DNA from 3 places in the Pseudoalteromonas sp. APC 3250 genome. Region 3 is predicted to be linked to each of the others. Evidence: predicted binding sites of a transcription regulator. Region 3 holds the regulator's gene; each other region holds the start of a gene.

Region 1 (11,047 bases), on a different contig from region 3:
ATAAACTCTTTGCGAGCAATGCCTTTTTCAGCAGCCAATAATAAATCATGTTTTGCATGCCTTAGGCTTTCTTCTTCTGGATCAAAAAACAGAATTCGGTTTGTTCCTGATCTTTTTGCTTGGTACATTGTTTGATCGGCTCTGCGTAAAATGTCATCACAAGTTAAGCCATCATCACTGGGAAGTGCAACGCCGATGCTGACTGAAATTTGAACGGAGCACGAAAACTCTACTAATTTTATTGGGTCGTTTACCTCAATCAGCACCTCTTGTAACAGAGTCTCATATTCTTGTATCGTGTGCGCTGCCCCCCTTAATAAAAGGATAAACTCATCTCCGCCGATACGCGCGAGTGTATCTTCTTTGCGTAATGTGCTTTTTAGTCTTTGGGCAATAGTTTTCAAAACGAAGTCACCGGTTTCGTGACCGTATTTGTCATTAATGGGTTTAAAATTATCTAAATCTAAATAGGCTACGGCGAGCTTTTGCTCAGATGTAATGGCTTGTTGGAGTTGATCAATTAAAATAGGGCGGCTTGCTAAGCCTGTTAGGCTATCGTAGTGTGCCATGTCATGGAGTTTTTTTTCTAAGTTTGCGCGTTGAATGGAGCTAGATATAGAGTGTATCAACTGATCGCTTTTTAATTGATTTTTAAGTAAATAATCGCTTGCTCCTAGCCGCATAGCTTCTGCTGCTATTTTTTCATCTCCTAAGCCCGTGATCATAATCACAGCACAGTGGTTATTTTCAGTCTTTCTAATATTATTTAGCAGGGTAAGCCCCGATCCGATACCTAATCGGTAATCAACAATGACACAATCAAACTCACCATGTTCAAGATAAGACATCGAGCTTTCAATAGAGGATGCCTCTGAAATTTTCGCCTGTATATTTGAGCGAGATATCATACGACGTATTTGTTCTCTATCAACCGCATCGTCATCAACAATGAGTAGGTTAATACTGTCGCAGGTTTCAAAATTATCTATTGAAGTTATCATATCCATATCTCTTGCAAAATAGCTTATTCAAGCTCAACGGCATGTATATAAGCATCCATAAGTGTCGCTAATTTGGCAAACTGCGGGCCAATTGCATGTTTAACCATGTAACCTGCTACGTTGTTATGGTACGCGCGAGTACGATCGTTATCCTCATTGGAGGTCGTGAGTATAAATACAACAGTATCGTTTAATTTTTTATCTTTACGAATATGCTCTAAAAATTCAAACCCATTCATCACTGGCATATTCAGGTCTAGCAATACTAAGTAGGGCTCTGATATTACTTTTTGTTGTGCTTTTTCTCGTAACGCATCTAACGCAAGTTTTCCATTTTGTTTCCAAATTATTTTAATTTTAGGATCCACTTTTTTTAGGCTTCTTGTTACGGCTTCCGCGGCAACATCATCGTCTTCAACAAGCAGTATAGATAGATTTTTAATCATAAATTCTCTTTCCTTGCAAAGCGAGGCCACCAAACATGAAATGTAGACCCTTTTTGCGGTTCATTTGAGCTAACGGAAATGCGCCCACCATGAGCTTGTGCCAGACGCCGACTAATAGACAGCCCAATACCTGAGCCCGACTTATCATCAGAGGTTGTTTGAAATAAACTAAAAATACGTTCGTAAGCTTCTGGTGGTATACCGGGCCCATCATCAGTCACAGTGATATGGCAAAGCGTATTTTCTGCTACACAACGAATTTCTATAGTTCCTTCTTCACTGTCGTGATGTTTAATGGCATTACTTAACAAATTGCGAACAACGGTTTCAAGTGGCGTCCATGCAGTGACGATGGTATTTAATTGAATGTCTTTATGAAGCTTCATTCCAGCAGGTAAATCTAACAGTTCGGTAACGTTAGAAATTAATTTATGCATATCGATTACTTGAGTATCTTGGGTAGCTTTGCCAGCTCTTGCATAGGCCAATAAATTATCAATTAACGTCTCCATTTTATGAATACGATCATCAATACGCGTTAAGTTGTACTCTACTTCAGCCGTGGTAGTGCCTAAATCTTCTTTTATCCATTCAATTAAGTTTGAAATGCCACGCAATGGAGAGCGTAAATCATGAGAGGCCACATAGGTAAATTCTTTCAGGCTAGTGTTATTTTCTTTTAGCTCAGTTTCCATTCGTTTTCGTTCTGTTATATCTAACAACGAGACAAACACCATGTCTTCATCATTGGTATTTATAAAAGGGCTCAAGCCCACTTCAACGGGGAATTCTTTACCGTCTTTGTGTAACGCGGTTAAATCTCTGCCTACTCCCATACTTCTTACACTGGGTTCACGGTGAAATGAATGACGAAGTGCTGAGTGATGCCCTTGGTAGCGCTGCGGTAATAACATTTCCATTTTTTTATCGAGTAGTTCTATTTCACTGTAACCAAAAGATTTACATAACGATTGATTAACCGCTTGTATAATGCCTGCTTGGTCAACTATTAACACACCATGTGGCGCAGCCTGAATAGATCGTTGAAACATATTATTAGCGCGCAGCCTTTGCGATATATCAACCAGTGTGGCTAAAACTAATTCTTGTTGTCCTTGTATTGGGTTTAAACCTATTTCAATTGGGATTTGCTTACCATTTTTTTGACTCGCAAATAACTCACGGCCTTCACCCATTAAGCGTTTTCGAGGGTTAGCAAAAAACTGACTCATCAAGTGGGTATGATTGGCTTTAAATTGAACTGGAAGTAAATTATCTATGTTCATCCCTATGAGTTCTGAATCCTCATAGCCCAGTATTTCAGACAGTTGATTATTGGCAAAAAGGATCTGAGCATCAGTATTAACTACCATTGCCCCCATGGGTAAACAATTAACTAGTTGAGTTAAAAATGCTTTATCCATATTTACAGTTAAACTTGGTGAGTTAGATTTTTTATTTACTTTTTTAAGGTCCATCAAGCATCCCGCAAGTAAATTTAGTTCCTATAGCATAGTAATAGTCGAACAAGTAATGAACAGCAAATTTAGAGGAAGAACCTGTTATTTAAATGCCCATTTTAATAGTTTCTTCTTATATTTTAGCGAGTCATTATGGTTAAAAAAGGCACATTGATTTAGGATCGAGTTGGGGTATGTTGGTTTTAGTGCTTATTAAATATAGTTTGGATTTAAATAACCTAACTCTCTATTGCAAAGACTTTAAAAATGCTGATTTTAGTACAGCGTCTACTATGGTGTGTTACCTGATGGTGTGGCAGCGCTTGAAGAAAAGTTAAAACAAAACGTGCTTAAAAACAGCACCATTGTGAGTAACACCTTCGCTTTGCCATGATATAAACCAACTAAAGTGATCAAGTTTAAAGATTTTTACCAAACGCCTATTTATGTGTATCACTGGCTACCAAAATAAACTTTGCCTGAAGTCTTAACACATACGGTACCCGCTTTGTCGCCGTGTCGTATGCAAGCAAAGTTTTAGTCTGTGAAATTATCAAAGGATTTTTTAAGTGCTATTTTGTTATAGTTTGGAAGGTAGTTAAAAGCGATTACTGAACAGTTAAGAATTGTGATGTCTGAAGTCAAGATTTGACCCGTTTGCTTTTCTTACAGGGTCTATTTTCAATCATTCCAAGGGACTTCCGGGGAGATTAAGTGAGTAAAATTTTATTTTTTATATTGTTATTGGTTTGCTACCAAGCAAAAGGTAATTGTAGTGAGAATGTTACTTTAGATTTGATAAAAGATGATATTGACGCTCAGCAAGAGCTCGAATGGAAAGATGTTTCTAATGTACTAGAGCAAGGAATATTGCAGAATGACAGCACTGCCTATTTTCTATCTGGTTACGTTTTATATTTGGGAGCATATAAGCAAAATCCAGATTATAAAAAAGCTAAAAAAATGCTTTCAATTTCATCGTATTTAGGAAATATTAGAGCAAAGCATATCCTGGGTAGTTTTTTAATTACAAGTGAAAAAGCAGAAGACATATATGAAGGAACCAAGCTATTAGAGTCATCTTTTGAAAAAGGTATTTTAGATTCTAGTTTAAATTTATATTATGCATATCAACTTGGAAAATATGGTGATATTGCTTTTTTAAAAAACTCCTTACGTAAAGCGTCTGATGTGGGTGATGATGAGGCCGCTATATTATTAGGTCAATTGACTTTAGATGAAGCAATAAGAAAGAATGACTCAGAGTCGTTAGCTAAAATGGTTTCTTATCTATCGAACAGGGCTGAAAAGCGAGGTTTTTCAAATGATATGTATAAGAACTTATATTATCTTTTTTTCGGAATATATGGCCTGCGTGATTCCCCATTAAAAAATAGTATTTATGGGGATTATTATTTAAAAAAAGCGGCTGAAAATGGGCATGAACATGCAATAAAAATACTTAATCAAGGAAAGTCGTGAAGAAAAAGGTCAGCCATTAAAAAGTTCTTGCAAAAAAAGCAGATGTATTTTTTAAATTATTTATTTAAGAATCAAGAGTTTTTATTTTTAAACTCAATTTAAATAGAGTAAAAGAGTTAAACCTAAACTCCAGATATATAGTATCGAGTGGCTACTCACAGCTGCAATATCAATGACCTCAAACCAATACATCAATAATTAAAGCAGTTACGTGCTTCTTTATTATTTGAAAAGTATTTAACTGTGGGGTCACATAATCTCAATACCTTTGAAATCAAAAAAGCAGAAAAACAGTCAATAAATTGGTTGGTGCGATAAATGTGCGATATTTTTTATTATTAAATTAGGTAGTACGACAGGAAAATAGTTTTAACTAGAGAAAATAGAATTTAAAGAGGGATTAATGGTCGGTATGGAGAGATTCGAACTCTCGACCCCTGCCACCCCATGACAGTGCGCTACCAAGCTGCGCCACATACCGACTTCGACTGCAATAGTACGTGTATTTTTAAAAAAATCAATAAGCATTTGTTTGTTTGGATGTTTATTGCGCAAGCGTTTAATAATAAGCGCTTGCGCCAGAAGTTTTACACGGCTTTACTCTTTATTTAACCACTGGTTGATCGTGTTATACATTTCATCTCGTAGTATTGGTTGCGCAGTTTTGTTAGGGTGTAAGTTATCGTTTTGCATTAGCTCGCTTTTGCCTGCTACTTTAAGTACAAAAAACGGCATTAAATACGAGCCTGTGGCTTTGCTAACACTGGCAAAGCTATCGGTGAACATTTTACTGTAACGTGGGCCATAGTTAGGTGGAATATAAATTTCCATTAGCGCGGTTTGTGCATCTATTACTTGGCTTTTTTCAATTAGAGCGGTCAAGTTGTCTTGCATTTTAGTAACTGGAAAACCGCGTAGACCGTCATTAGCGCCAAGCTCTATGAGCACATGAGTTGGTTGATATTGCTCAAGTAATGCATCAAGTCTGCGCAGGGCGCCACCAGTGGTTTCACCGCTAATACTGGCATTAACTAAATTGATATTACGTTGCTCGGCATCGTATTTATCTTGTAACAATTGCACCCAGCCTTGTTCTTGTTTTAAGCCATAGGCTGCGCTTAAACTGTCACCAAGTATTAAAATCGTGTTGTTAGCTGCCGCAGTAAGCGGGTTAATAACTAAAAATAAAATAAATACAAAACGTAGGATTGAATGAGTCATATGTCAGCGCTTTCTCAATTAAATATAATTCAAGTAAATGGTTTGTCTAAAGTTGTATCTACCCTTGAAGGTGAGTTGTCCATCCTCAGCGACATCAGCTTTAATGTCAAGCACGGTGAGTCTGTTGCTGTTGTTGGCACGTCGGGCTCAGGTAAATCCACTTTATTAAGTTTATTAGCAGGGCTTGATACGGCAAGCAGCGGCGAAGTAATGTTAGATGGGGAGCCGCTGCACGAATTAGACGAAGAAGCGCGGGCCGCACTCAGAGCTGCAAAAGTTGGCTTTGTATTTCAGTCTTTTATGTTGGTACAAAGTTTAACTGCACTTGAAAACGTGATGCTACCAGCAGAGCTTGCAGGTAAAGAAGACGCCAAAGAACAAGCGCTCGCTTTGCTTGAAAAAGTAGGCTTAAGCCATCGGGTTGATCATTACCCGTCGCAGTTATCTGGTGGTGAGCAGCAGCGTGTTGCGATTGCCCGTGCGTTTGTGGGTTCGCCAAAAATATTGTTTGCCGATGAGCCATCAGCTAACTTAGATAGCAAAAATGGCCATATGATTGAGTCGTTATTATTTGATTTAAATAAGCAAAACGGAACAACCCTCATTTTAGTCACTCACGATGAAGCCTTAGCGCAAAAATGTGAACGCATTATTCAAATAGAGGCGGGGGAGCTGGTACAAAATTCAACAGAGGAAATGGCAAATGTGGGCTAAATTAGCGCTTAAACTATTTTCTCGTGAGTTTCGCCGTGGTGAACTAACCGTAATAAGCGCAGCCATTGCACTGGCGGTATTAACCGTACTTACCTTATCTATGGTAACTGAGCGAATTGCACAAAGTATTGCGCAAAAAAGCAGTGCATTTATAGCAGCAGATCGTGTTCTTGCCAGCAATCACGCCATAGATACCGCCTTTATAACCAAAGCAGAACAACAAAACTTACAAACTGCACAAATGGTGTACTTTGACACTATGCTGTTTGCAAACGATCAAATGCAGTTTAGCTCGGTAAAGGCTGCATCAAACAGTTACCCGCTTAAAGGCCAATTGAAAGTTAAGTCGGGTTTGAATGCTCAAACTGAGGTTGCACCCGGTGCGCCAAGCCCTGGTAACGTATGGTTAAGTGAGTCAGTTTTTTATAGCTTAAACATAAACGTAGGCGACCAAGTTGAATTAGGTGCCGCGTTATTTAATGTTGAAAAGGTGATTGTAGAAGAACCCGATGCGCCATTTAATGTGTTCTCTAGTAGCCGTAGGGTGCTCATAAACATAGATGATGTGGCAAAAACCGAAGTAATACAGCCAGGCAGTCGTGTATTTTACCGCCAGTTATATGCAGGTGATGAAAACGACATCAATAGTTTTTACGACTGGTTAAAGCCGCAACTCAAAGAAAACCAAAACTGGTATGGTGTAAAAGACCGCCAGTCTCCTATTTCAAATAGCTTAAACAGAGCCGAAAGCTTTTTATTGTTAGCAGGTTTGCTGGGCATTATATTAGCCGCGGTTGCTATTGCAGTATCGGCTAAGCGCTATTGTGAGCGCCAATATGACCCAGTCGCAATGATGAAAACCTTAGGTGGCAGCCGCGATATGATCCGCAAAATTTACCTTATGCACTTATTAATGGTGTGTACCATGGCGGTAGTCGTTGGCCTTGCTATTGGTTACGGCTTACAAGAAGTTGCAACTGGTTACCTTGCAAAAAGCATGGGAACCGAACTGCCTATGGCAGGGTTTAAACCGTGGTTAGTGGCTATTAGCACCGGGGTTATTTGTGCGGTTATGTTTTCTATTAAGCCATTGTTAGATTTATTTGATATTCCACCACTTAGAGTGCTTCGCCGTAATTTAGGCGACCGCCTTGCGGTAAGTAAAATCCATTTAGGGCTTAGCGCCTTAACGGTATTTTTATTAATGTGGTTATTTAGTAACAATATTAAAATTACCCTTATTTTATTTGCCTCAACGCTTGCGCTTATTTTAGTGTTGTTTTTAATTTCTAAATTAATATTTGGCGGGGGCCGAAAGCTTGGCTTAAAGCCAGGTAACAGCTGGTCGTTAGCTATTGCGTCTATTCAAAAACGCGCCAACGTTAATGCGGTGCAGCTAATTAGTTTTTCGCTAGCGATTAAATTACTGTTGTTTTTAATTGTGCTAAAAAACGACATTATTTCGGATTGGCAGTCTCAGTTACCAAGCGATGCACCTAATGCCTTTTTGGTTAATATTACGCAAAATGAGCTGGATCCGGTAAATGAATACTTAGCGCAAAAAGGCATTCAAGTGTCGGAGTTTTACCCAACGATTCGTGGCCGCGTGAATGCAGTAAATGGCGAAGCAGTAGCACGTGAAGTGTCATTGCAAGACAACGAGAAAAAAGACGAAGAAGCCCGCTCAGGCATTGGCCGCGAGCTTAACTTAACTTGGCTTGACGAAGTCCCTTCACAAAATGACATTATCGATGGCCAGTGGTTTGGCGATGACGCAGTAGCTGAGGCCTCACTTGAAGAGTCGATGATGAAGCGCCTTGATGTGAAAATGGGCGATACCCTCACGTTTTTAATTGGTGCGCAGTCGTTCGACGCTAAAATTACCAGTGTACGTAAAGTTAATTGGGCCACGCTTAAACCTAACTTTTTCATTATTTTAAGCCCTGATGTGTTGAGCAGCTTTCCGGCCACGTATATTTCATCAGTACGTATTGAGCCTGAGCAAAAGCGTGACTTTAGCCAGCTATTGCGGGCATATCCCACTATTACAGCGATTGATGTAGACAACTTTGTTAAACAAATTCAATCGACTATTGAGCAAGTGTCGTTAGCTATTGGCTTTGTATTGGCTATTGTGGTGTTGTGTGGCGCGTTGGTACTTATATCGCAGGTGCAAGCAAGCTTAGGTGAGCGCATGCAAGAAATTGTAATATTGCGTACGTTAGGCGCTAAAAGCCGATTAATAAAAAATGCCACCTTGTATGAGTTTTTATTACTGGGCGGTTTAGCCGGACTAGTTGCTGCATTTTTCAGTGATATAGCACTGTTAATAGTACAGCAGCAAATGTTTGATTTGGCAGGTAAGCTGCATCCTAATATTTGGGTTATTGGCCCCGTTGCTGGTGGCGTGTTTGTAGCAGGGTTAGGCTATTTTATGATTGCCCGTACGCTTAAACAAAATACTCAAGGCTTAGTGCGCGCTTTAGCGTAAACTTTGCGGCCAAATAGCGTTTAAATGCCTACTTTTTAAGTAGGCATTTTTGTTTTTGCTTTGTACTGGTAATTTATACAGTGCTCTGGCATTATTAGCACTATTAATAAATAACAATAATGAGAGTGCTGTTTGGCCATAATTTTAGGGATCGATCCGGGCTCGCGTTTAACGGGTTACGGTGTGGTTGCGCATCAAGGTGCCAAGTTTACATACTTAGGCAGTGGCTGTATTAAATTAGCCGATCATGACTTTCCCACCCGACTTAAAATGATTTACCAGGGCATTACGCAACTTATAGAGCAATTTTCGCCTGAAACATTTGCTATAGAAAAAGTATTTATGGCGCATAACCCTGATTCTGCTTTAAAGCTAGGTCAAGCCCGTGGTGCTGCGATTGTCGGTGCCTCTATGGCCGACTTACCGGTTTTTGAATACTCAGCACGGCAAATAAAGCAAGCCGTTGTGGGTAACGGTGGGGCAGATAAATCGCAAGTTCAACATATGGTTAAAAACATACTTAAACTGCCAGGTACGCCGCAAGCCGATGCGGCGGATGCGCTTGCAATTGCAATTTGCCATGCCCACTCTGAACAAAATTTAATAAAACTAGCGGGTAGCGCAAGCAAAACCGTTAGAGGACGTCTAAGGAAATAACAATGATAGGTCGCTTAAACGGCGTGTTAGTTGAAAAACAGCCCCCAGAAATACTATTAGAAGTTAGCGGCGTTGGCTACGAAGTACAAATGCCAATGACCTGTTTTTACGATTTGCCTAAAGTAGGCGACAACGCCATTGTGTACACTCATTTTGTAGTACGCGAAGACGCACAGTTATTGTTTGGCTTTAATAATAAAACCGAACGTGCGTTATTTCGAGAGCTGTTAAAAGCCAATGGAGTAGGGCCTAAATTAGGCTTAGCCATTTTGTCGGGCATGTCGGCGCAGCAGTTTGTAAGTTGTGTAAATAATGAAGATGCCACTGCCTTGGTTAAGTTGCCAGGGGTGGGCAAAAAGACCGCAGAGCGCTTAGTGCTCGAAATGAAAGACAGATTAAAAAATTGGGGTAATGACTTATTTACCCCATTTAGCGATAGCGCCGTAATAGAGCCTGCGAGCGATGCAACTATAGCCAATAATGCGGCCGATGATGCGGTTTCGGCGTTAGTGGCGCTCGGTTATAAATTGCCACAAGCGCAAAAAGCAGTAAAATCAGTAAGCAAACCCGATATGTCGACTGAGGTTCTAATTAAAGAATCTTTGAAATCAATGCTGTGAGTAAATTATGATCGAAGCTGATCGCTTAATAGATGCTGCTGAAAAAACCAACGAAGACACCATAGACCGTGCTATTAGGCCTAAGTTATTGGCCGACTATCGTGGTCAGCCGCATGTTAAGCAACAAATGGAAATATTTATTGAAGCTGCGCGCAGTCGTAGCGAAGCGTTGGATCACTTATTGATATTTGGCCCACCAGGCTTAGGTAAAACCACGCTTGCTAATATTGTGGCGAACGAATTAAACGTAAATATTAAAACCACCTCTGGTCCTGTGCTTGAAAAAGCGGGCGATTTAGCCGCATTGCTCACTAACCTTGAAGAAGGTGATGTACTGTTTATTGATGAAATTCACCGTTTGAGCCCGCAAGTTGAAGAAATACTCTACCCGGCAATGGAAGATTACCAGCTCGATATTATGATAGGTGAAGGCCCTGCAGCGCGCTCTATTAAGCTTGATTTACCCGCATTTACACTCATTGGTGCAACTACCCGTGCGGGATCATTAACTTCTCCACTGCGTGACCGTTTTGGTATTGTGCAGCGCTTAGAGTTTTACTCTGTGGAAGACTTATCGCATATTGTGGGGCGCTCAGCGCATTATCTTAGTTTAGAAATGTGTGACGATGGCGCGGCCGAAATAGCCAAACGTTCGCGCGGTACGCCACGTATTGCAAATCGTTTATTGCGCAGAGTGCGCGATTACACCCAAGTAAAGTCAGACGGTACGGTTAATGCTGAGGTGGCCCAACAAGCCCTCGACATGATTGACGTTGATAAAAGCGGTTTTGATTACATGGATCGTAAATATTTACTCGCCATCATCGAAAAGTTTATGGGTGGCCCTGTTGGCCTTGACAACTTAGCCGCGGCAATAGGCGAAGAGAAAGAAACCATAGAAGATGTGATTGAACCCTTTTTAATTCAACAAGGATTTATTCAGCGTACGCCGCGA
Region 2 (11,047 bases), on a different contig from region 3:
GAAAGCTTATCTTCGTTAAATTGACGAACAATTTCAGTTAGTCGGTTGTCGGTTTTTATTAATTTAGATTCGTTAAGCACACGCTCTGCAACATTGGCTAATGAAAAGCTGTCAAATCGGTAAGTGGCATTTTTTAATGTATCAATGCCATCAATGACGCACCGCCCAGGAAGCGTTAATCGGGTGTAATGACCCTTATTAATATATAAAGGTTGATTATCTCGGCCAAAGTTTAGAGTAAGTCCTAACGCCTCTGCGCGTTCTTGCAATAAACTAAAGTCAAAATCAATAACATTCCAACCAATAATAACATCAGGATCGTTATTTATAATGTACTGCTGCAACTTGGTAAGCAGGTTAATTTCGTCATAGCACCAGTCTATTTCAAATGTCGAATCACTTTGCTGCGGCTCCCCTATCATCAATACACAATCTAAGCCATTTCCCACCAGTGCTACACTAAATAACACCCCATCGCCATTACATTCTATATCCAAAGAAATAGATGTAAGCGTTGGCGTGTAATCTTTGTTTGCTTTTAACTTTGCGTCACTAATTTCAATAAAGCCATTTTTAGTTGTGGCGTTACCCGTTACCCACACACCTCCTTTAATAAAGCGCTCCATTAAAAAGCGGTCACTGTGGCGTACATCGGCTTCGTAAATAGGCATTGCTTGCTCTAAAAGAGCGCGTGCAGTATATAAACTTTTTATATCGTTAAAGTAACAGGCAACACATTCGTTGCCACTAAAATGACACAACTCAACCTTATTAAACTGCGCTTTTATATTTGCCTGTGCGAGTAAAGTATTTGCAGTATGTTGCGCTGACAATGGGATGAAAAACACTGCCTGCTGGTTTTCAATAATAACTTTAAGTGGGCCATGATCAGAGCTTAGCCAATAACACAAAGTAATACCTTGCGTATTTTTAGCGCTGTATTGTTGCCTTGATAAAATAAAGCCCTGATAGATTGCTTGTGTCAATGTTCGATCCCACTTAATATATACACTGTAATTATATACATATTTTAGGTTAATCATCACATGCTATCGAGCTCACTTAAAAAAACAATTAGACAAGTACACCAGCATGTTGCAAATAACCTAACCGATTACCGCCCTCGCAGTAGTCAAAACTATTTAGTTGCTGAAATAGCAAAAACATTAGCCGGTGAATACCATAAAAAACAACGTATTTGTGTTATTGAAGCAGGCACAGGCACCGGAAAGTCATTAGCTTACTGCCTAGGCGCTCTGCCTCTGGCATTAGCACAAAAAAAGAAACTGGTTATTTCTACGGCTACTGTGGCTTTGCAAGAGCAGTTAATCGCTAAAGAACTGCCGTTTTTTAAAAAGCACTCAGGACTCGATTTTAAATTTGATTTAGTCAAAGGTCGCCAACGTTATATTTGTGCACACAAACTTCATAATGCACTAAACAGCGATAGCCAAACTCAAATGGAGTTTATGCCTACCCTTACATCGCCATTAAGCGATATGGAAACTAAGTGCTTAAAGCAACTTTACGATGCCTATATCAATAAAAAATGGCAAGGTGATAGAGACAGCTGGGCCGATACCATTCCTGATAGAGTATGGGGGCTCATTGCTTGCGATAAGCATGCTTGCCAACGCCAGATGAAAGCACACCAAACATGTCCTTTTCAACTCGCCCGCCAGCAGTTAATGCAAATGGATGTATTGGTTATAAACCATTCGTTACTGTTAGCCGATTTAGACTTAGGGGGCGGAAAAATTTTACCCGAACCCGACAACACCATTTATGTAATCGATGAAGCGCACCACCTTGCACATATTACCCGCGACTTTTCATCTGCTGCAGCTACGATAAAAGGCACGATAGATTGGCTCGACAAACTTACTAAATTCAGTGGCAAAATGGCCAAAGTGTTAGTGGGTCAAAAAGGCATTGGGCAAAACTTTAAGTTATGCGATAGCGTTAACGATGCCAACAAAGATTTAAAAGTGGTGCGCGATATACTCGACAACGCCGATTTTGAATATTCAAAAGACGATACCTATCGCTTTGAACATGGTGAAATTCCTAAATCGTTACACGCAAAAGCAAAAGACATTAGCGAAGCCACGCTTGATGCATTACGGTGTTTAAATAAGATGCACGATACCCTCACACAAGATGTAAGCGACGGTGATATTAAACCTTATGTTGCCGACCCCATTCTGGCTGAAAGTGGGCAATACATAAACCGGTTAGAACAACTTAATAAATTATGGTTTAGTTACGCTACTAAAGGCGAAGGCACACCGCATGCGCGATGGATAAAACGACTTGAATATAAAAGCCATCATGATCACCTGCTTAGCGACTGCCCTATTGAAGTCGGTTACTATTTAAAAGATAAGCTATGGAACGAATGTGCTGGAGCCGTGTTATGTTCAGCTACCTTGAGCGCACTCGGTTCATTTGATCATTTTGCCTATGAAAGCGGCCTTGCCAAAGAGGAAGGGGTGAAATTTATTAAAGTCCCCTCTCCGTTTGACTACCCAAAACAAGCCACTTTACGCATTCCGGCCTCAAGTATAGAGCCAACAGATAAAGAGTTTAGCGATCATATTGCTAAAACATTACCCGAGTATCTAAACACTAAAAAAGCCAACTTAGTGTTATTTGCCTCTTACTGGCAAATGGACCATGTAAGTAAGTTTCTTAGAACAAAAGGATTTAACTTATTAGTACAAGGTGAAATGTCGCGAGAAGCTTTACTCAAATTACATACTAAAAATATTGATGAAGGCAAAGGCAGTATTTTATTTGGTACCCAAAGTCTTTCTGAAGGGCTTGATTTACCTGGAAAATATTTAGAAAACCTGATTATTACCAAAATTCCGTTTGCGGTGCCCACCTCGCCAATAGAAGAAGCACAAGCGGAGTTTGTGCAAAGTAAAGGGGGGAATCCGTTTTTATCGATAACCGTCCCAGACGCAGCAAAGAAATTGGTACAAAGCTGTGGTAGACTGCTGCGCAAAGAAAGTGATGCAGGCACAATAACTATTTTAGATAGACGCCTAGTCACCAAACGATATGGCAAAGCCATGCTTGACACCTTACCACCTTTTAAAAGACAAATAGATTACTGATGTTTGAACTTGCACTCGACCCAACAACTTGGGCTATTTTATGTGGCGTTGCACTTTTAGCGGGCTTTATTGATGCTATTGCTGGCGGCGGTGGATTACTCACTGTACCAGCACTGTTAACGGCAGGATTACCTCCTCATTTAACGCTTGGCACTAATAAATTGGCCGCCAGTTTTGGCTCGTTAACGGCCAGTATCACCTATTATAAAAAACAACTATTTAACCCACGATTTTGGTTTGCTTCTATTATGGCTACCGCCATAGGTGCTTTGTTAGGCACACTTATTGTTGATCATTTAAGTATCGAGTTTTTAAATAAGCTCTTACCCATTATTATTATTTTAGTGGCTTGCTACAGCTTGTTTGGTAATTTAAGTACCACACAAAGTGATGATCTGCCTAAATTAACCCGCACAATAAAAGTAAAACAGTGGCTACAAGGATTAAGCCTAGGTTTTTTTGATGGTTTAGCTGGGCCTGGAACGGGAACTTTTTGGACTGCCTCAAACGGTATGCTTTATAAAATGAGTTTGCTACTCAATTGTGGTTTGGCGCGTTCAATGAATTTTGTTTCTAACTTCATCTCTCTGATCACCTTTGTTGCACTTGGCCATGTTAACTTTTTACTGGGAATTACAATGGGCTTCTTTATCATGCTTGGTGCATGGTTTGGCGCACATTCAGCTATTCGTTTTGGCAGTAAATTTATTCGCCCAGTATTTAATACTATGGTTATACTTTTAGCGTTAAAACTAATTTACGAGGCATACTTTTAAGATGCAATCTGCTGCTTTAGACAAACTACGCCAACAAGTTGCTACGCTTAAGCAACAAGCTGAGCAATTTGATAAAGCAAAATTATTTGCTAAAAATCGTTATATGCAGGCACAGCCAAGCTTATTTGACAGAGCCGTATTTAGCACCAAAAGCATGAACTTGGTTGATTACGTAGTAGAAATAGAAGATGAAATAGCCAGCCTACCACCGAGCGATCACCGCCATGCCTACACTTACGCACTTGAGCGCATTGCTAGTCAGGTACAAGCGGTCTTTAATGTAATTAAATCGACCCCTATTTGGGTGAAAGAAAACAAAAGTCATTATAAGCCTCGTGCCAAACAGCCTATTTACAAACAAGCAGTGCAAAAAATCATGCAATCATCCCATGAGTTATATGATGAGCTTAAACAAAACCATGAGTTTGAACGCCGCCTAGTACTGATGATTGAAGAGCGTAAGTTACAAATGGAAAAAGCATCACCTGCGCAAACACAAAAACTTAATCAAGAAATTTTAACCACTCATGCACGACTCGGGCGTTGTAGAAAAGCAATTTCTGCCACCGAAGACAAAATTCAACAAGTAGAAAAACAACAGTTACGCTAATGCAGCTTTATTATCACCATCTGTACTCGCAATTAGAGTTACCTGAACGCCATCGCTTTCCAATTAAAAAGTATCAGCAGCTCAAGCATGAAGTTGAATTTTTAGGCTACACCCAGTTTATATCGCCTTCGCCTGCAACTACAGCGCAGTTAAGCTTATGCCATAGCTCAGATTATATTGCTGACTTTTTAAACGGGTCGTTGACTGACAAAGCGGTGAAGAAAATGGGATTTCCGCACTCACCTGAACTAGTCGAGCGAACCCTTTATTCTGTTGGTGCCAGTATTCAAGCAGCTGAGAATGCAATGCAAACCGGCTTAGCGGCTAATTTAAGTGGCGGCTACCACCATGCTTACAGCAATTACGGTAGTGGCTTTTGTATTTTTAATGATTTAGCCATTGCGGCAGCCCACCTTATTGCAACAGAGCAAGCCGACACCGTATTAATATTTGATTGTGACGTGCATCAAGGTGACGGCACAGCACAAATAACCCAGCACCATGAGCACATAATTAGCTGCTCAATTCACTGTGAACAAAACTTTCCTCGGCAAAAACAGCACTCAAACTACGACTTTGCCTTACCTGCAAACACCACTGATGCAGAGTATTTAACAACACTAGAGCAAGCTCTTGAGTTATGTGTTCGCCTCCACCAGCCCGATATTATTTTATATAATGCGGGCGCCGATATTTATACCAAAGACGAACTTGGCTTATTTGATGTTTCTTTGGCTGGCGTATACGCGCGCGACTTTGCTGTTCTTAACTTTTGTAAGCAGCGAAACATCCCGCTTATGTGCGCTTTAGGTGGGGGTTATCAACGTAACATCAACAATTTAGTTAGTGTCCATAAGCAACTATTTAAAGCGGCTCTCGATTTATAACAATCCTTGGTATAGACTCATTACAGACAATAAAAAAGAGTGACAGGAATATGCGATTAGATGATGACATACACAACTTTTACGAAAAACTCGTTTTAGAAGAAATAGAAAAACGTAAACTTAATGAACGTTACAACGACGATGTAATGGCTGACTTTTGCTGTACCGTGCTCAATCAGTTACCACCTCGCTATATTCGATACGATGTAGACATGGCGTTTTATCTAACCCAAACAGATCGTTTAGATATGCAGCAACGCGTTGAACTTGCCATTAACTTTGCGATTGATCAGATTGCTAAAAAGAAAGATATTAATGAGTAACTCGCTAGAAGACGCCCCTACACACATAAAACTGGCTGTTGATTTAATTATGATATTAGAGCAACACGATGTAGAGCCCGAAGAAGTATTAAAAGCGCTCGATATCGTAAAAAGTGACTTTGAGAAAAAGCTAGTTAGTAACTAGCTTTACTCTATTGTTTGTATTTCATGAACGGTGACAATACCATCGTGTTTATTACAATCAATTTTAATTTCGCCGAATGTTCGTCTCGGTGATGTTGACCTACGGCAGGTCATGTTTTGAGCTTTAACACCAAACTGCTCAATATAAACGGCAACAATTGCATCTATTTCTTGTTTGTCTTCTGTTGTCGCTGCGGCATAAAAAGTATCATATTGTTGTGACCAATTTTCAACGCCAGCTTCTGCTGCAACACCTAACCACCCCATACCAAGCTTAGTTGATTGCTCTAGATATTGCCCTTTTAAAAACATAAACGCTAGGGTGTATTGTGCACTTTTATAACCCAATGCAGCAGGCTCTTCTAAATAGTTAAAAGCTTCTTCAAACTCCCCTTTTTTGTATGCCTTAACACCATTATATTCTTTTTTCTTCATGGTATTATCGCTGTAAAGACTTATTGGTGACGAATTACAGCCAGTTATTAAAGCCATCAATACCAGCAAAGTGGCACTCAATTGTCGATGATTCATTATTATCCTTAATTTATTATTGTTTTTGCCCAGAAACATACACCACTTTTAAAGCATCTGCCCTAAAACCTGTTAACATAAATTTAATATTATCATGGGATTGCAAAGCTTACAGCGATTATTTTTATAAGCGCAGTTTTAATCGCCCATTAAAAATAGATAAACCTATTTTTTAATACCCTGTATTTATACATAAGGTACTTTACTTTACGCACAATGCATTTAACTGACGTAAATCTATCACTGACTGTCCGTTTGCTGAACCAGTAATAATAACTGCGCGGCCGCTTTGGCATCGTCTAATGCACGGTGATGATTGGTTAAGTCTAAATTAAAGTGTGCCGATAAATTACCGAGTGAGTATGACTTTAATCCCTTAAATGCTTTGCGTGATTCAACGACTGTACACAGTTTCGGCATTTTAAAATTAATCCCTATCCTCTCAAGCTCTTTTTTAATAAATCCATAATCAAAATTAACATTATGCGCCACAAAAATACTGCCTGATAATTGATTCAGTAACGGCGCTGCAATCTCGCTAAATATGGGCGCATTGCTTACCATGGCATCGTTAATGCCTGTAAGCGAGGTAATAAAACGCGGGATGGGACGCTCTGGGTTTATCAATGTGGTCCATGTATCAACTATTTCGCCCTGCTTTATTTTAACAATACCAATTTCGGTAATGCGGTTACCGCCTTTGAGGCCTCCTGTAGTTTCAATATCAACTACACTATAAATACGGTTAGGGTCTACATACCACTTCACCGCTGCAATATTGACTTTAAAACCACTGTTTTTTAAATTATCGATGCTCACTAGCTGGTTTCTTTTAAGCTTGTCTCCGGGCGCTTTTACCTCTTCAAAATGAACTGCGCTGTTATCAACAATCATTAAATCGGGGTAACCATCTTTTAATTGTCGATAGTTTTTTGCCATGTTTTTTAAATGGCTTAATAGCGCATTTATCGGGCTGTTTAAAATAAGCATCTCTAATGGCTTTAATACATCTTTGTGCCATCTAAATAAGCCATTTGGTTGCTCATAATACTTCGCTGCATGGTGACACACTAAACGCAGCAATTTGGAGGTACTATTACACGCAGCCAGCCGCGCTTCTATTTGTGAGGATTGATTTAAGTAAAAGGAGTCTGTTTTTAACGCTTGCGGGAAAATATCAAATTCATTGCAGGGGGGGGTTGGGGTTTCAATAAAAAGTTCCTGCCAAAAAACCAGCGCAAATAAGCTTTGCCACAAGGTATTCTCAGTATAAAAAACCTGCTTGCCTTGACGAGTGTAGTGATCACTTACACCTAACTCAACATCGCCACGGTAAAGTTCATCAACTTCTATAATACAGCGTGTACTGGCTAACATTTCACTAAGCCGTGAGCGTGTTTGCTTGTTAAATTTGCGCATTAAAAAGTCATCCGCAAAGTACAGTAACTCATCGGTGAGCGGATTTTCTATAATTTTCTCAAGTTGCGCCTTTACCCATTCTTTATTACCTAAACGGTATTGCTCTCTTATTTGAATTTCTAGTGCGTGCGTATCGTCTTCGCAGGCATTAAGTACATCAAACGCTAATACAGGGTTAGTTGTTTTTAGTTGCTTATAAAGTATGACCAATAACTTATTCTTTAGCTCTCGAGCTATAACCCCTACTGCTAATTCATTAATTAATTGTTTTGCTAGCATCTCATTTTCATTGTCATCTTTCGCGTTTTTAACAGCTAACCGAAAACGGTTTAACACATAGTTAGATTGCGCTTCCTCAATTGAGTCAAAGCGAGACAAACTTTCATTATGCCCTTGCCTAACAGGAGTTACCCCTAAATCTCTTAGTACAAACCGGTTTTGATGATTAACATCACCGGCACTGAGCCTGCCAATATACAAAAATTCAAAATACTCGTAATACTCTTCTCTATTATTGATCACGTACTGATTATACAAATGCGAAAGACGCTCTGGCTTAGATTCAAAAAATGAAATAGCGACTTCAACTAAACAACTTTTAGCAGCACTTTTTTTAAATAATGGTGGCTGCTCTTGTTGAGCTAACAACTCAATTAAGGCCGGCTTTGTTAGATGACTAAGCAGTTGCTTAGCGTCTGTTTGTGAGGGTTCATATACTAATCCGGCTGTTTTTAAATTAAAAAGTGACTGATAAGGCGAAATAATCTCTTCATAATTTAATGACTGAGTTTGCACTAAATAAGGCTTACGAGAATAAATTCGTGCTAGCATGCATTGGCTTTGCTCGTCGAGCGTGTTTATTTTATTAATAAATGTAATGTGCTTTTGCTCAAGTAAATGCATACATTTATCGCTCACAAAGCCTATTAGCTCTTTAAAATGTGCCAAATAATATTTTGCTGGTAACTCTTTTCTCATAAAAACCGCCAATGCTGTATATAAAAACAGTATAATTATTTGAGCGCTTTTAGCAACCCAATTAGGAGTTAATAGCCTTTTAGAATTTAAATTGATTCAATCTCGGGCGCTTTAATTTCAGCGAGGTTTGTTACCTAATAAACTAAGTTAAAACCGAGCACCCTTTTTATACCCTGCACCTTATCTTCACCTGTGTAGATAGCAGAACCCTTCAAGCAGTGCGTGTTTAACATTAACGAAGCGTTAGTACCTATTTACGGGCATTCACATGGCAAAAGATCTATTTTGCTTAAAAACCAAACACACTGCTGAAACTTCAATCTCAAAAGATAAACAGACCCTCGCACAACTCAATTAATTTATTTATGCATACGTATTACTATTGAAATATCTTTTTTAGCGTGATTACTCTGTGCTAAGGTTGCCCGCAAATTATTAGTGGTACTTTAACTTCATTACACATAATAAAAATTAGGATTGAACAACATGACAACACAGCATGCAACTAAAGGTGAGCAAAGCGCAGCGGCAAAGTGCTCACTTTTATACGTTATTTTTATATCGGCTGTTGCCGCCATTGGTGGCTTTTTATTTGGTTTTGATTCAGGCGTTATAAACGGCACTGTATCGGCATTAGGTAATACATTTAACTCAAGCAGTGTAGCAACAGGGTTTAATGTTGCCTCTGTTTTACTTGGTTGTGCGCTGGGTGCTTTAGCTGCTGGCCCATTAGCTGACAAATTTGGCCGTCGCGCTATTATGATTGTCACTGCACTTATATTTGCTATCAGTGCATTTGGCTCTGGTATTGCTGATAGCTCAGCTGAGTTTATTTTTTACCGCTTATTTGGTGGATTAGGTATAGGTGCGGCATCTGTTTTAGCGCCGGCTTATATTGCAGAAGTAGCACCTGCCAGCTTACGCGGCCGTTTAGCAACACTGCAGCAGCTTGCTATTGTGCTGGGTCTGTTTGCTGCCTTTTTAAGTAACTACCTAATTGCTAATGCCGCAGGCGGTGCCGAGGGTATTTTACTGTTAGACTTAGCTGCATGGCGCTGGATGTTTTGGGCTGAACTGGTTCCTGCAGGCTTATTTTTGATTGGCGTACTTTTTATTCCTGAGTCACCGCGTTACTTAGTCGCACAAGGCAAGCTTAAACACGCTAAAACTGTATTTAATAAAATCTCAAATGACGATGCTGATACACAAATCAGTGACGTAAAGCAGTCTCTGAAAAGTGATAAAAAACCAAGTATTCGCGACTTATATATTGATGGCAGTAAAAAAGTACACCCTATTGTTTGGGTGGGTGTGGCCTTGTCAGTGTTTCAACAATTTGTTGGTATTAACGTGGTATTTTATTACGGTTCAGAACTTTGGCAAGCCGCTGGTTTTGATGAATCACAATCACTGTTTATAAACGTGCTTGCGGGTACCACTAATATTTTGTCTACTTTTATTGCCATTGCTTTAGTTGATAAAGTGGGACGTAAGCCATTGTTACTGGTAGGTAGTATAGGTATGTTTATTAGTTTAAGTGCACTTACCTACACCTTTGGCAGTGCAGGCCTTGATGAAGCGGGCAAGTTAGCACTTAGTGAAAATATGGGTACCTTTGCTTTAATAATGGCTAACCTGTTTGTGGTATTTTTTGGTTTAAGCTGGGGCCCAATTGTGTGGGTACTGCTTGGCGAAATGTTTAATAACCGCATCCGTGGTGCAGCGCTTGCAGTTGCTGCTAGTGCGCAGTGGATAGCTAACTTTGCTATTACTATGACCTTCCCTATCATGCTAGGTAGTATTGGTTTAGCAGGCGCCTATGGTTTTTACACTCTCTCAGCGTTTATTAGTGTGTTCTTTGTGGTCAAATACATTAAAGAAACACGCGGCATGAAATTAGAGTCAATGTAATTACTTGGCTGGAGTAAAATAGCGCTTAATAATGCTGTTTTACTCCAGCGTATTTAACCCTCCTTTGTAAGCACTTTCATTACCTGTTCCTCATCCACAAACAATATGCTTTTTTAGTATATATAATCTTTTAAAGTTCTTTTTTGGAATATAAAAAGTTAGCTATTGTTCACCAACTTTTTCTACTTAATCTCAATTTAAATGAAAAAACAGTTACTCTCAGGCCTTGTTTTCACCTCTGCGTTAAGCACATTTAATGTATTTGCAACGAATGGCTATTTTACCCATGGCTACGGTATGACTCACAAAGGCATGGCAGGTGCTGGTGTAGCGTTATCAGAAGAAT
Region 3 (11,047 bases):
GCCGATAAAAAGAGTACTGAAAAAACAACTAAACCACACCATAACTGCTTCATATAACTAGCCATTTATCTATAAATAAGATGATAAATAGTATCATCAAATGAATAATCGAAAAACGAAATAAATCCATCGCAGTGTCTTCTTTGGCGGCAAACTTTAAGTTAATTGCTTTGTATATAAATACAATATTGAGAAGACATGCCCCGCTTAGATAAATAAGCCCTGACATGCCAATCAAATAAGGAAACACACATACAATGGCGAGTAATACCGAATATGCAAGCACGCATGTTTTACAAAAATCGATACCATGGGTGACCGGTAACATGGGGATTTTAGCCCGCTCATAATCACTTTTACGCGCGATGGCGAGCGCCCAAAAATGAGGTGGGGTCCAGGTAAATATAATCATCACCAGCAACCAAGGGGCTGCCGCCATTTGATTTGTTTCAGACACCCAACCGAGTAATGGAGGCATTGCACCGGCTAATCCCCCTATAACTATATTTTGTGGTGTGGCACGTTTTAAAAATGACGTATAAATAAACGCATAACCAACAAGTGCAAATAAGGTCAGTATGGCTGTGAGCGTATTTGCCCACAACATCAGCATAATAAACCCAGCAACCCCAATCACAGTGGCAAAGTTCAGTGCATGTAATTTACTTAAACGCCCTTTAGCAACAGGGCGATGGCGGGTGCGTGCCATTTTGCTATCAATTTCACTATCAACCACATGATTAATGACTGCGGCGGCCGCAGAGAGTAATCCAATTCCTAATAAACTGATGAACTGAACCCCAACACCTCTGCCAACATCAGGGGCTAGCGCTAAGCCAACCCATGCTGTTAACACTAGCATAGCCACTACTTTAAATTTACTTATTGCCAAATAATCTTGGATTAAGTGGTAACTTTTAGTCAATAACGATGCGCTGTAAACGGGCTGCATTGCTTTTTTATTAATTGTAAGTGCCATAATCATTCCCCTCTAAGTACGTACTTTTAGGTAATAACATAACCTAACCATAGTTAATAACAGTATGGCAGCCATTAAGTTATGCGCCAGTGCCACGCCTAACGGAAAATGAAAATGCACCACGGCTAACCCTAAAGCTATCTGGCAGAATAACGCCACTAACACACTCACCGTACAGCTTTTAATTTTTTGCGAATAGGCATGACTGTATATACGCCACATCACCAAGGCTAAAACAATGCAAGTAACTAAGGCCCATATTCGATGCAGTAAATGAATAGACATACGCGCCTGTTGCGACAACACACCAAATTCATAATTACTGTGCTCAAGGGGGAGCTGAAAGACACTACTGAATGAAAAAGGCTGAGCGTAACTACACAGCGGTAAGCCATTACAATGTGGAGCCGCATAATTAGCCGCTAACCAACCACCAAGGGCGATTTGTAAAATCAGTACCGTTAATGCCACGAGGCTTAATTTAAAGTGAGGTTTTGCGCCCGCATCACCACCCGTAATAGGTTGGCTGGTCAGACGCAAATACAATAGCGTTAATAACGCTAAAATACTAAATCCTCCGAGCAAATGCCCCATAACTATAAGCGGCTGTAGGTTCATAGTAACCGTCCACATACCTAATGCGGCCTGAAAAATAACAAGCAGCAGCAATATTATAGGCAACCTTACAGGCGTGGTTGGGTACTGACGCTTTAGAAAAGCTAAAATAAACAACACTAAAATTAATACCCCAAGCGTGCCTGCAAAGTAGCGATGGATCATTTCTTTCCATGCTTTTGCTTTTTCAAATATCATATCGGGATAACTTTGAATCGCTTGTGCAATCTCTGCTTCGTGTTTAGGCACGGTTAAAAAGCCATAACAACCAGGCCAATCGGGACAACCAAGCCCTGCGTCACTTAAACGCGTGTATGCGCCCAGAGCCACCACAATTAATGCGAATAAACTCGTTGCTAATACCAAATTTTTATAGTTTTTATACATAGCATCCTCTACTTAGCTCGAACGAGAGTAATTGAGTAATTTTTTTAGATCTTTTAATAACCCTTTTTGGATCAAACGGTTTTCTTGTGGTTGAGAACTAAATGGATACTCCAGTACAATTAGCCCCATATGATCGATTAAATACAAACTGGCAGGTTTTAACTGCTGTTGCTCATCAATAACATGCCAACGCGTTGTAACTAGCTCAGGCTGTCCCATAATAGCCATATCAACTTTGTGTTGGTTTTTGCCAAGGGCAACATATAAATTGTCTAAAGCGGCTAATTGCTCTGTGCAAGACGCTTTGCATTGTGCTGAATAATTTAAAGCGATGGTCCATTGCTTAGGGTTATGCTGCGCCCAATTGTCTAGCTTAATTTCACGCTCTAAAAATTCACCATGGTTAGTAATTGCTGTAGGTAGCCAATCAAGTTTTAACGCGCTGTAAGCCAGCACTAAGGGAATAGCGCAGCACACAGCAAAGAGTAACAGGGGTTTATTTTTCATTATCTATCCTCTTCCTGCTTGCAAAAATAGCGACCACCACACAGGCAACCGCAATTAAAAACCACTGTACTGAGTAGGCATAATGTTTTTCTGGACTCATAACAACGGCTTCATAATGAGGGGCAGCAATTTCATCAGCTTGACCTTGGCGGTAAGCCATAAAATTCACTAAAGGGCGATTAGATTGGCTACTCAATGCTTGTAAATCAATGATTTGAATTCGTTTGGCTAAATCCGACTGAGTATTGTTATTGGCTAAGGTAAAGCCACTTAAATTATCTTCTTTAATTTGTGCCGTTAACGTAAATTTACCACTAGGTATTGTTACGTTTGGTAGGATTTCTCTTGAACGTTCTGCTTTTACCCAGCCTAAGTTCACTAACAAAAAGCGTGATTCATCAGACAGTTTTAATAATGCCAGTAAGTCGTAACCAACCTGACCATTATAGATTTGGTTATCAAGCAACCAATAATTATTAGTGTCAAAATAACCATTTAACGAAACCAATACACCGGTTTTGTTCCACTCTTTTGGCAGCTGTTGTAACTCTGCCCAGCTCATTACGCCATGTTGTTGTATATTTTCAATGGCACTAAGCTGCTGTTGCTTTTGCTCTGCTCGCTGTAATTGCCAAAACCCTAGTCGCACACAAACCAATACCACAATAACAACCAAGCAAATTGTTATTATTGAGCTAAGCTTTTGTTTGTTAAATACAACTAACTGCATAAGGGTAAAATCCAGTGATTATTAAAATTATTATTGTTCTACTGTTATTATTTATATTATTTAATTTATTTCGTGCTTTATTAATTATGGTGTCAGGGAAAACCAATGGACGCCCTATGTCTCACTTTTTAGGGCGTCGGGTGTTATTTTCTGTTGTGGTATTAGTGATGGTGATTGCCGCACTAAAACTTGGTTTTATTACGGCAAATCAGTCCCCCTTAATCACTAAAGCACATACACAAATACAAACAAACACAGCCAAACAACATCAACAAAATGCCAGTACCAAGCTGCAGCTTGAAAGGCAAAGTGCTTATCTTTAGTGAAATGTCCTTTCATAATGCGCAAAAACACCACCAATAAAATAATTGTTCCTAAGGTGACGTGCATGCCGTGAAAGCCGGTTAACAAAAAGAAGGTATTGCCATAAATGCCCGCATCAAGGGTTAAGTTAAGATCGTTATAAGCATATATATACTCTTCTACCTGCAGCCCTAAAAAGCACACTCCGAGTAAAATGGTCGCTCCCAAGCATACTTTGAGTGGGGTACGTTTATTATTTTCCATCGCCACATGGGCAAAATGTAAAGTTACCGACGAGGCAAGCAAAATAAGGGTGTTGATAAGCGGCAACCCTTGCCAGCCCATTGCTTGGGTCGTGGTGCCTCCTGGGGTATTTAGCAATGGCCACATGGCTTCAAACGTCGGCCACAATACTTCATTTGTCATGGCGTTGTTATCCGCACCTCCAAGCCAAGGCACAGAAAACATGCGAGCATAAAAAAGCGCCCCAAAAAATGCCATGAAGAACATCACTTCTGAAAAAATAAACCAGCTCATACCTTGCCTAAAAGAACGGTCCATTTGTGCAGAATAAAGCCCTTGATCAGACTCGTGTATGACATTTTTAAACCAGCTAAACAGCATGTAAAGTAGTACAGCTATACCTACGTATAACAAGTAAACGCCATTACCACCCTCTTTGCCCATATCCATTACGGTTAAGGCTGCGCCTACCGCAATAAAAAATAACGCAACTGCCCCAACTATTGGCCATGGACTTTGCTCTGGTACATAATAATGTTCATATTTTTGATTCATTTTATTTGCTCCTAGTTTTTCACTAGTTTTATAAGCTAGTTATTACTGGCTACTAGCCTCTCGCTAATATCAAATACGGTATAAGACAGGGTTAACTCTTCTACATCACTGGGTAATTCAGTATCTACATAAAACAATAATGTAAACTCCAGCTCTTCACCTGCCTTTAACGGTTGCTGATCAAAGCAAAAACACGCTATTTTGTGTAAATACTTGGCCGCTTTTCCTGGTGCTACCGACGGTATAGCCTGCATTACTTTATCTTCATTGCTGTTATTTTTAGCGCTAAACTTAACTTCACGCATGGCCCCAGGCTTTACATCTACACTGTACTCTTTAGATTTAACTTCAAAAGGCGCACCACTTTGCGCATGCGTAGTGAAACTAACGCTGACTTCTCTATTTTCAGTGACCAAGGTACTTTGCTGTGCCTGCTCTAACGAGGGCTTACCATTAAGCCCCGTTATATCGCAAAACACGTCATACAAAGGGACCATGGCAAATGCAAATGCAAACATTGCAATGCAAATCACCACCAGCTTTTTTAATAACGGCAAGTGAGTCATTATTTAATGTCCGGCGGCGTTGAGAACGTATGATAAGGCGCAGGTGAATCAACTTCCCATTCAAGCCCCTCAGCTCCATCCCAAACTTTTGCAGGCACTTTGTCGCCCCCCTTTGCACATTTATACACAACCACCACGAATAATAATTGCGATAAACCAAAGGCAAACCCACCTATACTAATAATGGCGTTAAAATCAGCAAACTGTAGCGCATAATCTGGAATACGGCGTGGCATACCGGCTAACCCAACAAAATGCATTGGGAAAAACAGCACATTTACACTTATTAACGACAACCAAAAATGCCATTTTGCTAAGGTAATATTGAACATGTTTCCGGTCCATTTTGGCAGCCAATAATAAGCCCCCGCCATAATAGAAAACACCGCGCCCGTTACGAGTACATAATGAAAGTGTGCAACCACAAAATAGGTATCATGATATTGGAAATCGGCAGGTGTAATCGCTAGCATCAACCCCGAAAAACCACCTAAAGTAAACAACACAATAAATGCGATACTAAACAGCATTGGCACTTCAAAGCTAATAGACCCGCGCCACATAGTCGCTACCCAGTTAAATACTTTTACGCCGGTAGGTACCGATATCAGCATAGTCGCGTACATAAAAAACAACTCACCCGCCACGGGCATACCAGTGGTAAACATATGATGCGCCCACACAATAAAGCTCAACAAGGCAATGGAGGAGGTGGCATACACCATAGAGGCATAACCAAATAGTTTTTTACGTGAAAAGGTGGGAACAATCGTAGAAATAATGCCAAAGGCAGGCAAAATCATAATATAAACTTCAGGGTGACCAAAAAACCAAAAAATATGTTGGAACATCACCGGATCGCCACCACCAGCGGCATCAAAGAAACTGGTCGCGAAGTATTTATCGGTGAGCACCATAGTAACTGCACCAGCAAGTACCGGCATAACTGCAATAAGTAAAAACGCCGTGATCAACCATGTCCACACAAATAACGGCAGCTTCATCCACGTCATACCCGGAGCACGCATATTTACTATGGTGACCACCACATTAATGGCCCCCATAATCGAACTAATACCCATAATATGCACAGCAAATACAAACATTGCTGTGTTGTCGTTACTATAAGTGGTGGAAAGCGGCGCGTAAAAGGTCCAACCAAATGCAGGGCCACCACCGGGCATAAATAATGAAGCTAATAGGATTAAAAACGCAAACGGTAAAATCCAAAAGCTCCAGTTATTCATTCTCGGTAAGGCCATATCTGGCGCACCAATCATTAGCGGGATCATCCAGTTTGCCAAGCCGGTAAAGGCTGGCATAACCGCACCAAACACCATTATTAAACCATGCACTGTGGTCATTTGATTAAAAAAGTGAGGATCAACCAGTTGTAGGCCCGGCTGAAATAACTCAGCTCGAATAACCATCGCCATTGCCCCACCAATTAAAAACATGGTGAGTGAAAAAATTAAATATAAGCTACCTATATCTTTATGGTTGGTTGTAAATAACCAGCGCTTAAAGCCTGTGGCAGGTTGATGGGCATGATGAGCCTCATTGGTATTAGGTTGTTCTGCAATGCTACTCATTATTTAGCCTCCCCATCAGCATCCAGTGCCGCTTGTATCTCGCTCGGTTGAATTACATCACCAGTGTCATTACCCCACGCGTTGCGTTTATAGGTAATAACAGCTGCTATTTGCTTGATTGATAATTGCTTTGCGAAAGACTGCATAGCCGTACCTGGTTTACCGTGGAGCAAAATATCTATATGCCCTTTGATATCACCTATGACTATTGGGCTGCCTTTAAGAGCCGGAAAAACACCCGGCAAGCCTAATCCTGTTGGCTGATGGCACGCCGCGCAGCTCGCCATATAAACCTGCTCACCAAGCGCCATCAGCTCTTCTTTTGGTACAACTTGGTCTAATAACGCAGCGTCTGCTTCAGCTGCTTTTTGCTTGGCTTGTTTAGCCTCTGCTAACCACGTTTTGAAGTCTTCTTCTGTTTTAACTTCTACCACAACAGGCATAAAACCATGATCTTTACCGCAAAGCTCTGCACACTGCCCACGGTAAGTACCAACCTCATTAATATTGGTCCATGTTTCGTTAATAAACCCAGGGTTTGCATCTTTTTTAACGGCAAAGTCAGGCACCCACCATGAGTGAATAACATCATCTGAAGTCATTAAAAAACGTACTTTTTGATTAATTGGTAGTACCAGCGGTTTATCGACCTCGAGCAAATAATTCGGGTTTTTATCAGCAAGGTTGGTTATTTCATTTTGAGGTGTAGCTAGCATGGAATAAAACTCAACGTCCTCCCCCATATACTCGTAATGCCACTTCCACTGTGAGCCTGTAATTTTAATGGTGAGATCAGCTTTGCTGGCATCCTCCATGGCAATTAAGGTTTTAGTCGCAGGAATGGCCATAACAATTAATATGACAAAAGGGATCGCAGTCCACAGTATTTCTACTTTGGTGCTTTCATGGAATTGGGCAGGGACAGCCCCTTTAGATTTGCGATGATGAATGAGTGCCCAAAACATAATGGCAAACACGATCACCCCAATCACACAACATATTAAAAAAATAGTCATGTGCAGTTGGTATACATTATTACTTATATCGGTTACGCCTTTACGCATATTATATTGGCTATTAGCAAGCACATTCTGCGAAAAAACAAACAATATAAGCCACAAGGAAGAACTCAGCTTACCCATGTGACGGCTCCTTTGATGCTATTGCTGACGCAAAGCGAAGAGGCATACGGCTTAAACGCCTATTCGTTATTTTTATTTTTTATAAGGGTGCTGGATTTAGTAAATGTGTGTTCTCAAAACGACTAAGCTGTGAGTTATTTTTATTCCAGCTCTTTAATAACTAGTTAAAAAATAAACAATAAGCAAGGTGAGTATGAAAAATAAACAAGGTGTATTTTTTAAAATGCGCAGCTAAAAAAATAGCAACTAGTCAGGCAATTAATCTAAGAGTCAGGTTTAGTAAGGGGTGTATTGAAATTACAGGATAGAAATATAAAAAATTGTTAACTTAAAAAAGCAGAGTAAATTTGTTTATTTATAAAGTATTTAGTGATTTTATTTATGATAGGAGAAGCACTTAACAACATATAGTCATACATTTGATAAGTTAGACATTGTGCTGCTAACAAACCCAGCGCCTAATCACTATTAAGCGCTAAATTATGCTTTAATACTACATCCAGTCAGCGTTACGAATAACACCTACCGCTAAGCCTTCAATATTGAACGACTCATTTTCTAAATCGACCTCAATAGCTGAAAACTCATCATTTTCAGCATGTAAGAGTACTTTTCTGCCCGCTTTTTCTAAACGCTTCACGGTTACATCGTCGTCAACACGGGCAACAATAACTTGTCCATTTTCGGCAACTTGGGTTTTATGCACAGCAAGTAAATCACCATCCATAATACCAATGTCTTTCATACTCATACCGTTAACACGCAATAAAAAATCGGCCGCAGGTTTAAACATTAAAGGGTCAATTTTACAGTGGCTTTCTACATGCTGTTGCGCCAATATTGGCTCACCGGCAGCAACCCTGCCAATTAAAGGCAAGCCCAACTGCTCTGGCTCCTCTTCTTCAACAAGCTGAATGCCCCGACTCGCGCCTGGCTTCATTTTAATAACACCTTTTTTGGCCAGTGCTTTTAAGTGTTCTTCTGCAGCATTCGCACTTTTAAAACCCAGTGTTTGTGCAATTTCGGCACGTGTAGGAGGCATACCAGTGTCTTTAATAAACACTTTAATGAGTTCGAGTATTTGCGCTTGGCGTTTCGTTAATGGTCGCATACAACTGGTTTTCCATACAGTACAATTAACTGTGAGTATATACAGTTATTTAAAAATCGCAAATATAAATTAATGCCTTATATGCCGTTATCATCAAACAATAACCTACTTTAAAAGCAGGGTGATAAATGTAATTATTAGCAACGCATTATCATATTAATAAATTTTAATTCTCAATTACTTATCCAAGGAGCTAGCATGAGTATTTGGCATCAACCGATTACATTAGAGTTTTGTAAGCAATTAGATCAAGGTATTACAGGCCAAGGGACACTCATGAAAACCATGGGAATAGAGATCAGTGAAATTGGTGATGACTACTTAGTGGCAACTATGCCGGCAATTCCAGAGCATCATAACCCTATGGGTATCGTTCATGGGGGTGCAAATGTGGTGCTTGCTGAAACAGTAGCAAGTTATGCCGCTAATTTTGTGGTTGATTTCAATCGATTTTATTGTGTTGGCCAAGAAATCAGTGCAAGTCATTTAAAGGCATCACGCAATGGCACATTAACGGCCACAGCGAGAGCTTATCATATCGGCAAGCGCAGCTCGGTTTGGGATATTAAAATAACCAATAGCCGCAATGAGCTTTGCTGCGTATCACGTATGACCGCAGCCGTAGTTGAGCGAAAAGGCTAGTAAGTCAATTAACCAAGGTTGAAGTTAAATTACTTTTCGAGAGGGTAAATAGTAATTTCTACGCCTGCACCAATTGCAGATATACGTAACAAGGTATCTGCATGTAAGGCTTGGTTAAAGCATTTTGGCGAAGTGCCAGACTCAAACCCAATATCGAAAGTTCTGCGTGAACAACTCAACCATTGCTTTAATGCATTGCGTGAACACGACTCGATTAACTCACACAAGTGATTAATCGCTTTATCTGGCGTGGTTATTTCACCTGCAACCTCAATGCGAGCAAGTTGACGGTATTCGTCTTTATCATAATGTAAAATAGTTGCGACCTTTTTTAAATCAGCAACTAATACGCTAATATCTTGCTTTGACTCAAGCTCTAGATCTACATTTAAAAATTGAATTTCCGACATTATCTCGTTTTTACCCTCTATTAATTTCATTGCAAACTTTAACGCAGTTTTACCGTTATACCAAATCAACAACGCAGGAATCACCTCATTAACGCATTTTTAGCGTTAGCCTCTGAATATTGCCCACTATTTACTCCTCAAAAACGCCCTCTACAAAATACGCAAATTAAAATTAAAGCATGCCGGCGGCAGTTTACTTTTTTATTCTAGGCCTTAAACTAGCCGCTCCTGTAGTTCACGTATGTGATGGATATGATTCGGTTTATTTTAGCTTTGTTGGCTTGCTGTGCTTGTTTTTCAGCAATGGGCGAACAATTTACGCGGTTTTCGAGTGCCAAAAAGCACTTAATTAATACCCTTCCCGAAAACGCTAAAAGTATTTATTGTGGTTGCGATATAAAAAAACAAGGCAAAAAGTTGGTACCCGACCCTACCCATTGTGGCTACGTGCCTCGCAACACACTAACCCGCTCAGGCAAAGTAAATCAACGTGCCCTGCGAATTGAATGGGAACATATTGTCCCTGCATGGGAATTTGGTCACCAGTTACAATGTTGGCAAGATGGTGGGCGTAAAAACTGCCGCAAAGTTAGCGCTAAGTTTCGCATGATGGAAGCCGATATAAACAATTTAGCCCCTGCAATTGGTGAAATTAACGCCGATCGCTCAAACTACCGCTTTGGCATGTTAGCCCAAAACGCGACGCAATATGGTCGCTGTGAGGTTAAAGTTAATTTTAAACAACGTGTTGTTGAACCGCCTGTTCATGCACGTAAACGCATTGCCGATGCGTACGCTTACATGCAAAAAACGTATGGTTTAAAAATTTCAGCTAAACAACAAAAGCTATTTAATGCTTGGCAACAACAAGCTTATGCTGCTAACACAAATAGTAAAAAGCTGTAAGTTTAAATTAAAAGCGTGTAACACACGCTTTTAATTAACCTATAACGCTTGGTGTGGTCCAAATATTTCGTAGTGAATGTTTGAGCTTTGCACACCTAAATCAAGTAGCTGGCCTTTTACGTAAGCCATAAATGATGCTGGTCCACACAAATAAAATGCCCCTTCGCTAATAGGTAATGATGTCTCAAGCACCGTTAAATCCATTAACCCAGTGAAATCACACTCCTCGCCACCTTGATTAAACCAAGTAAATGTTTTTAGCTGTGGATGCATTGCCGTTTGCTGCGCTAAATACCCTTTAAATGAAAATTCGCGGCTGTTTTCACATGCGTGCAAATAACTAATCGCTTGATTTTTAT

The links. The regulator LexA, encoded in region 3, represses DNA repair genes until DNA is damaged. The targets are predictions, from matches to a motif close to TACTGTATNNNNATACAGTA.
Region 1: ruvC (crossover junction endodeoxyribonuclease RuvC) is a predicted target of LexA. The motif match lies at 8,879-8,898, and genes of this name have one in related genera.
Region 2: QL986_RS08065 (exonuclease domain-containing protein) is a predicted target of LexA. The motif match lies at 8,803-8,822, and genes of this name have one in related genera.

The regions. Positions count from the first base shown of each region.
Region 1 is NZ_JASDCM010000020.1:42,732-53,778, forward strand. It holds gene QL986_RS16465 (GGDEF domain-containing response regulator) at 1-1,001, opposite strand, end outside; gene QL986_RS16470 (response regulator) at 1,025-1,447, opposite strand; gene QL986_RS16475 (PAS domain S-box protein) at 1,444-2,925, opposite strand; gene QL986_RS16480 (hypothetical protein) at 3,622-4,389, shown strand; tRNA gene QL986_RS16485 (tRNA-Pro) at 4,794-4,870, opposite strand; gene QL986_RS16490 (arylesterase) at 4,987-5,610, opposite strand; gene QL986_RS16495 (ATP-binding cassette domain-containing protein) at 5,611-6,324, shown strand; gene QL986_RS16500 (FtsX-like permease family protein) at 6,314-8,815, shown strand; gene ruvC (crossover junction endodeoxyribonuclease RuvC) at 8,948-9,472, shown strand; gene ruvA (Holliday junction branch migration protein RuvA) at 9,475-10,092, shown strand; gene ruvB (Holliday junction branch migration DNA helicase RuvB) at 10,100-11,047, shown strand, end outside.
Region 2 is NZ_JASDCM010000006.1:8,964-20,010, forward strand. It holds gene QL986_RS08025 (DNA polymerase II) at 1-986, opposite strand, end outside; gene dinG (ATP-dependent DNA helicase DinG) at 1,047-3,122, shown strand; gene QL986_RS08035 (TSUP family transporter) at 3,122-3,898, shown strand; gene QL986_RS08040 (primosomal replication protein) at 3,900-4,508, shown strand; gene QL986_RS08045 (histone deacetylase) at 4,508-5,395, shown strand; gene QL986_RS08050 (late competence development ComFB family protein) at 5,446-5,718, shown strand; gene QL986_RS08055 (YbaM family protein) at 5,711-5,863, shown strand; gene QL986_RS08060 (sel1 repeat family protein) at 5,866-6,393, opposite strand; gene QL986_RS08065 (exonuclease domain-containing protein) at 6,634-8,790, opposite strand; gene QL986_RS08070 (sugar porter family MFS transporter) at 9,277-10,701, shown strand; gene QL986_RS08075 (outer membrane protein transport protein) at 10,903-11,047, shown strand, end outside.
Region 3 is NZ_JASDCM010000014.1:64,138-75,184, forward strand. It holds gene QL986_RS14055 (SCO family protein) at 1-53, opposite strand, end outside; gene cyoE (heme o synthase) at 50-979, opposite strand; gene QL986_RS14065 (COX15/CtaA family protein) at 992-1,981, opposite strand; gene QL986_RS14070 (hypothetical protein) at 1,994-2,488, opposite strand; gene QL986_RS14075 (SURF1 family protein) at 2,478-3,218, opposite strand; gene QL986_RS18880 (DUF2909 family protein) at 3,233-3,541, shown strand; gene QL986_RS14085 (cytochrome c oxidase subunit 3) at 3,444-4,319, opposite strand; gene QL986_RS14090 (cytochrome c oxidase assembly protein) at 4,355-4,885, opposite strand; gene ctaD (cytochrome c oxidase subunit I) at 4,885-6,477, opposite strand; gene coxB (cytochrome c oxidase subunit II) at 6,477-7,619, opposite strand; gene lexA (transcriptional repressor LexA) at 8,113-8,730, opposite strand; gene QL986_RS14110 (PaaI family thioesterase) at 8,929-9,372, shown strand; gene QL986_RS14115 (hypothetical protein) at 9,402-9,782, opposite strand; gene QL986_RS14120 (endonuclease) at 10,035-10,688, shown strand; gene hmpA (NO-inducible flavohemoprotein) at 10,728-11,047, opposite strand, start outside.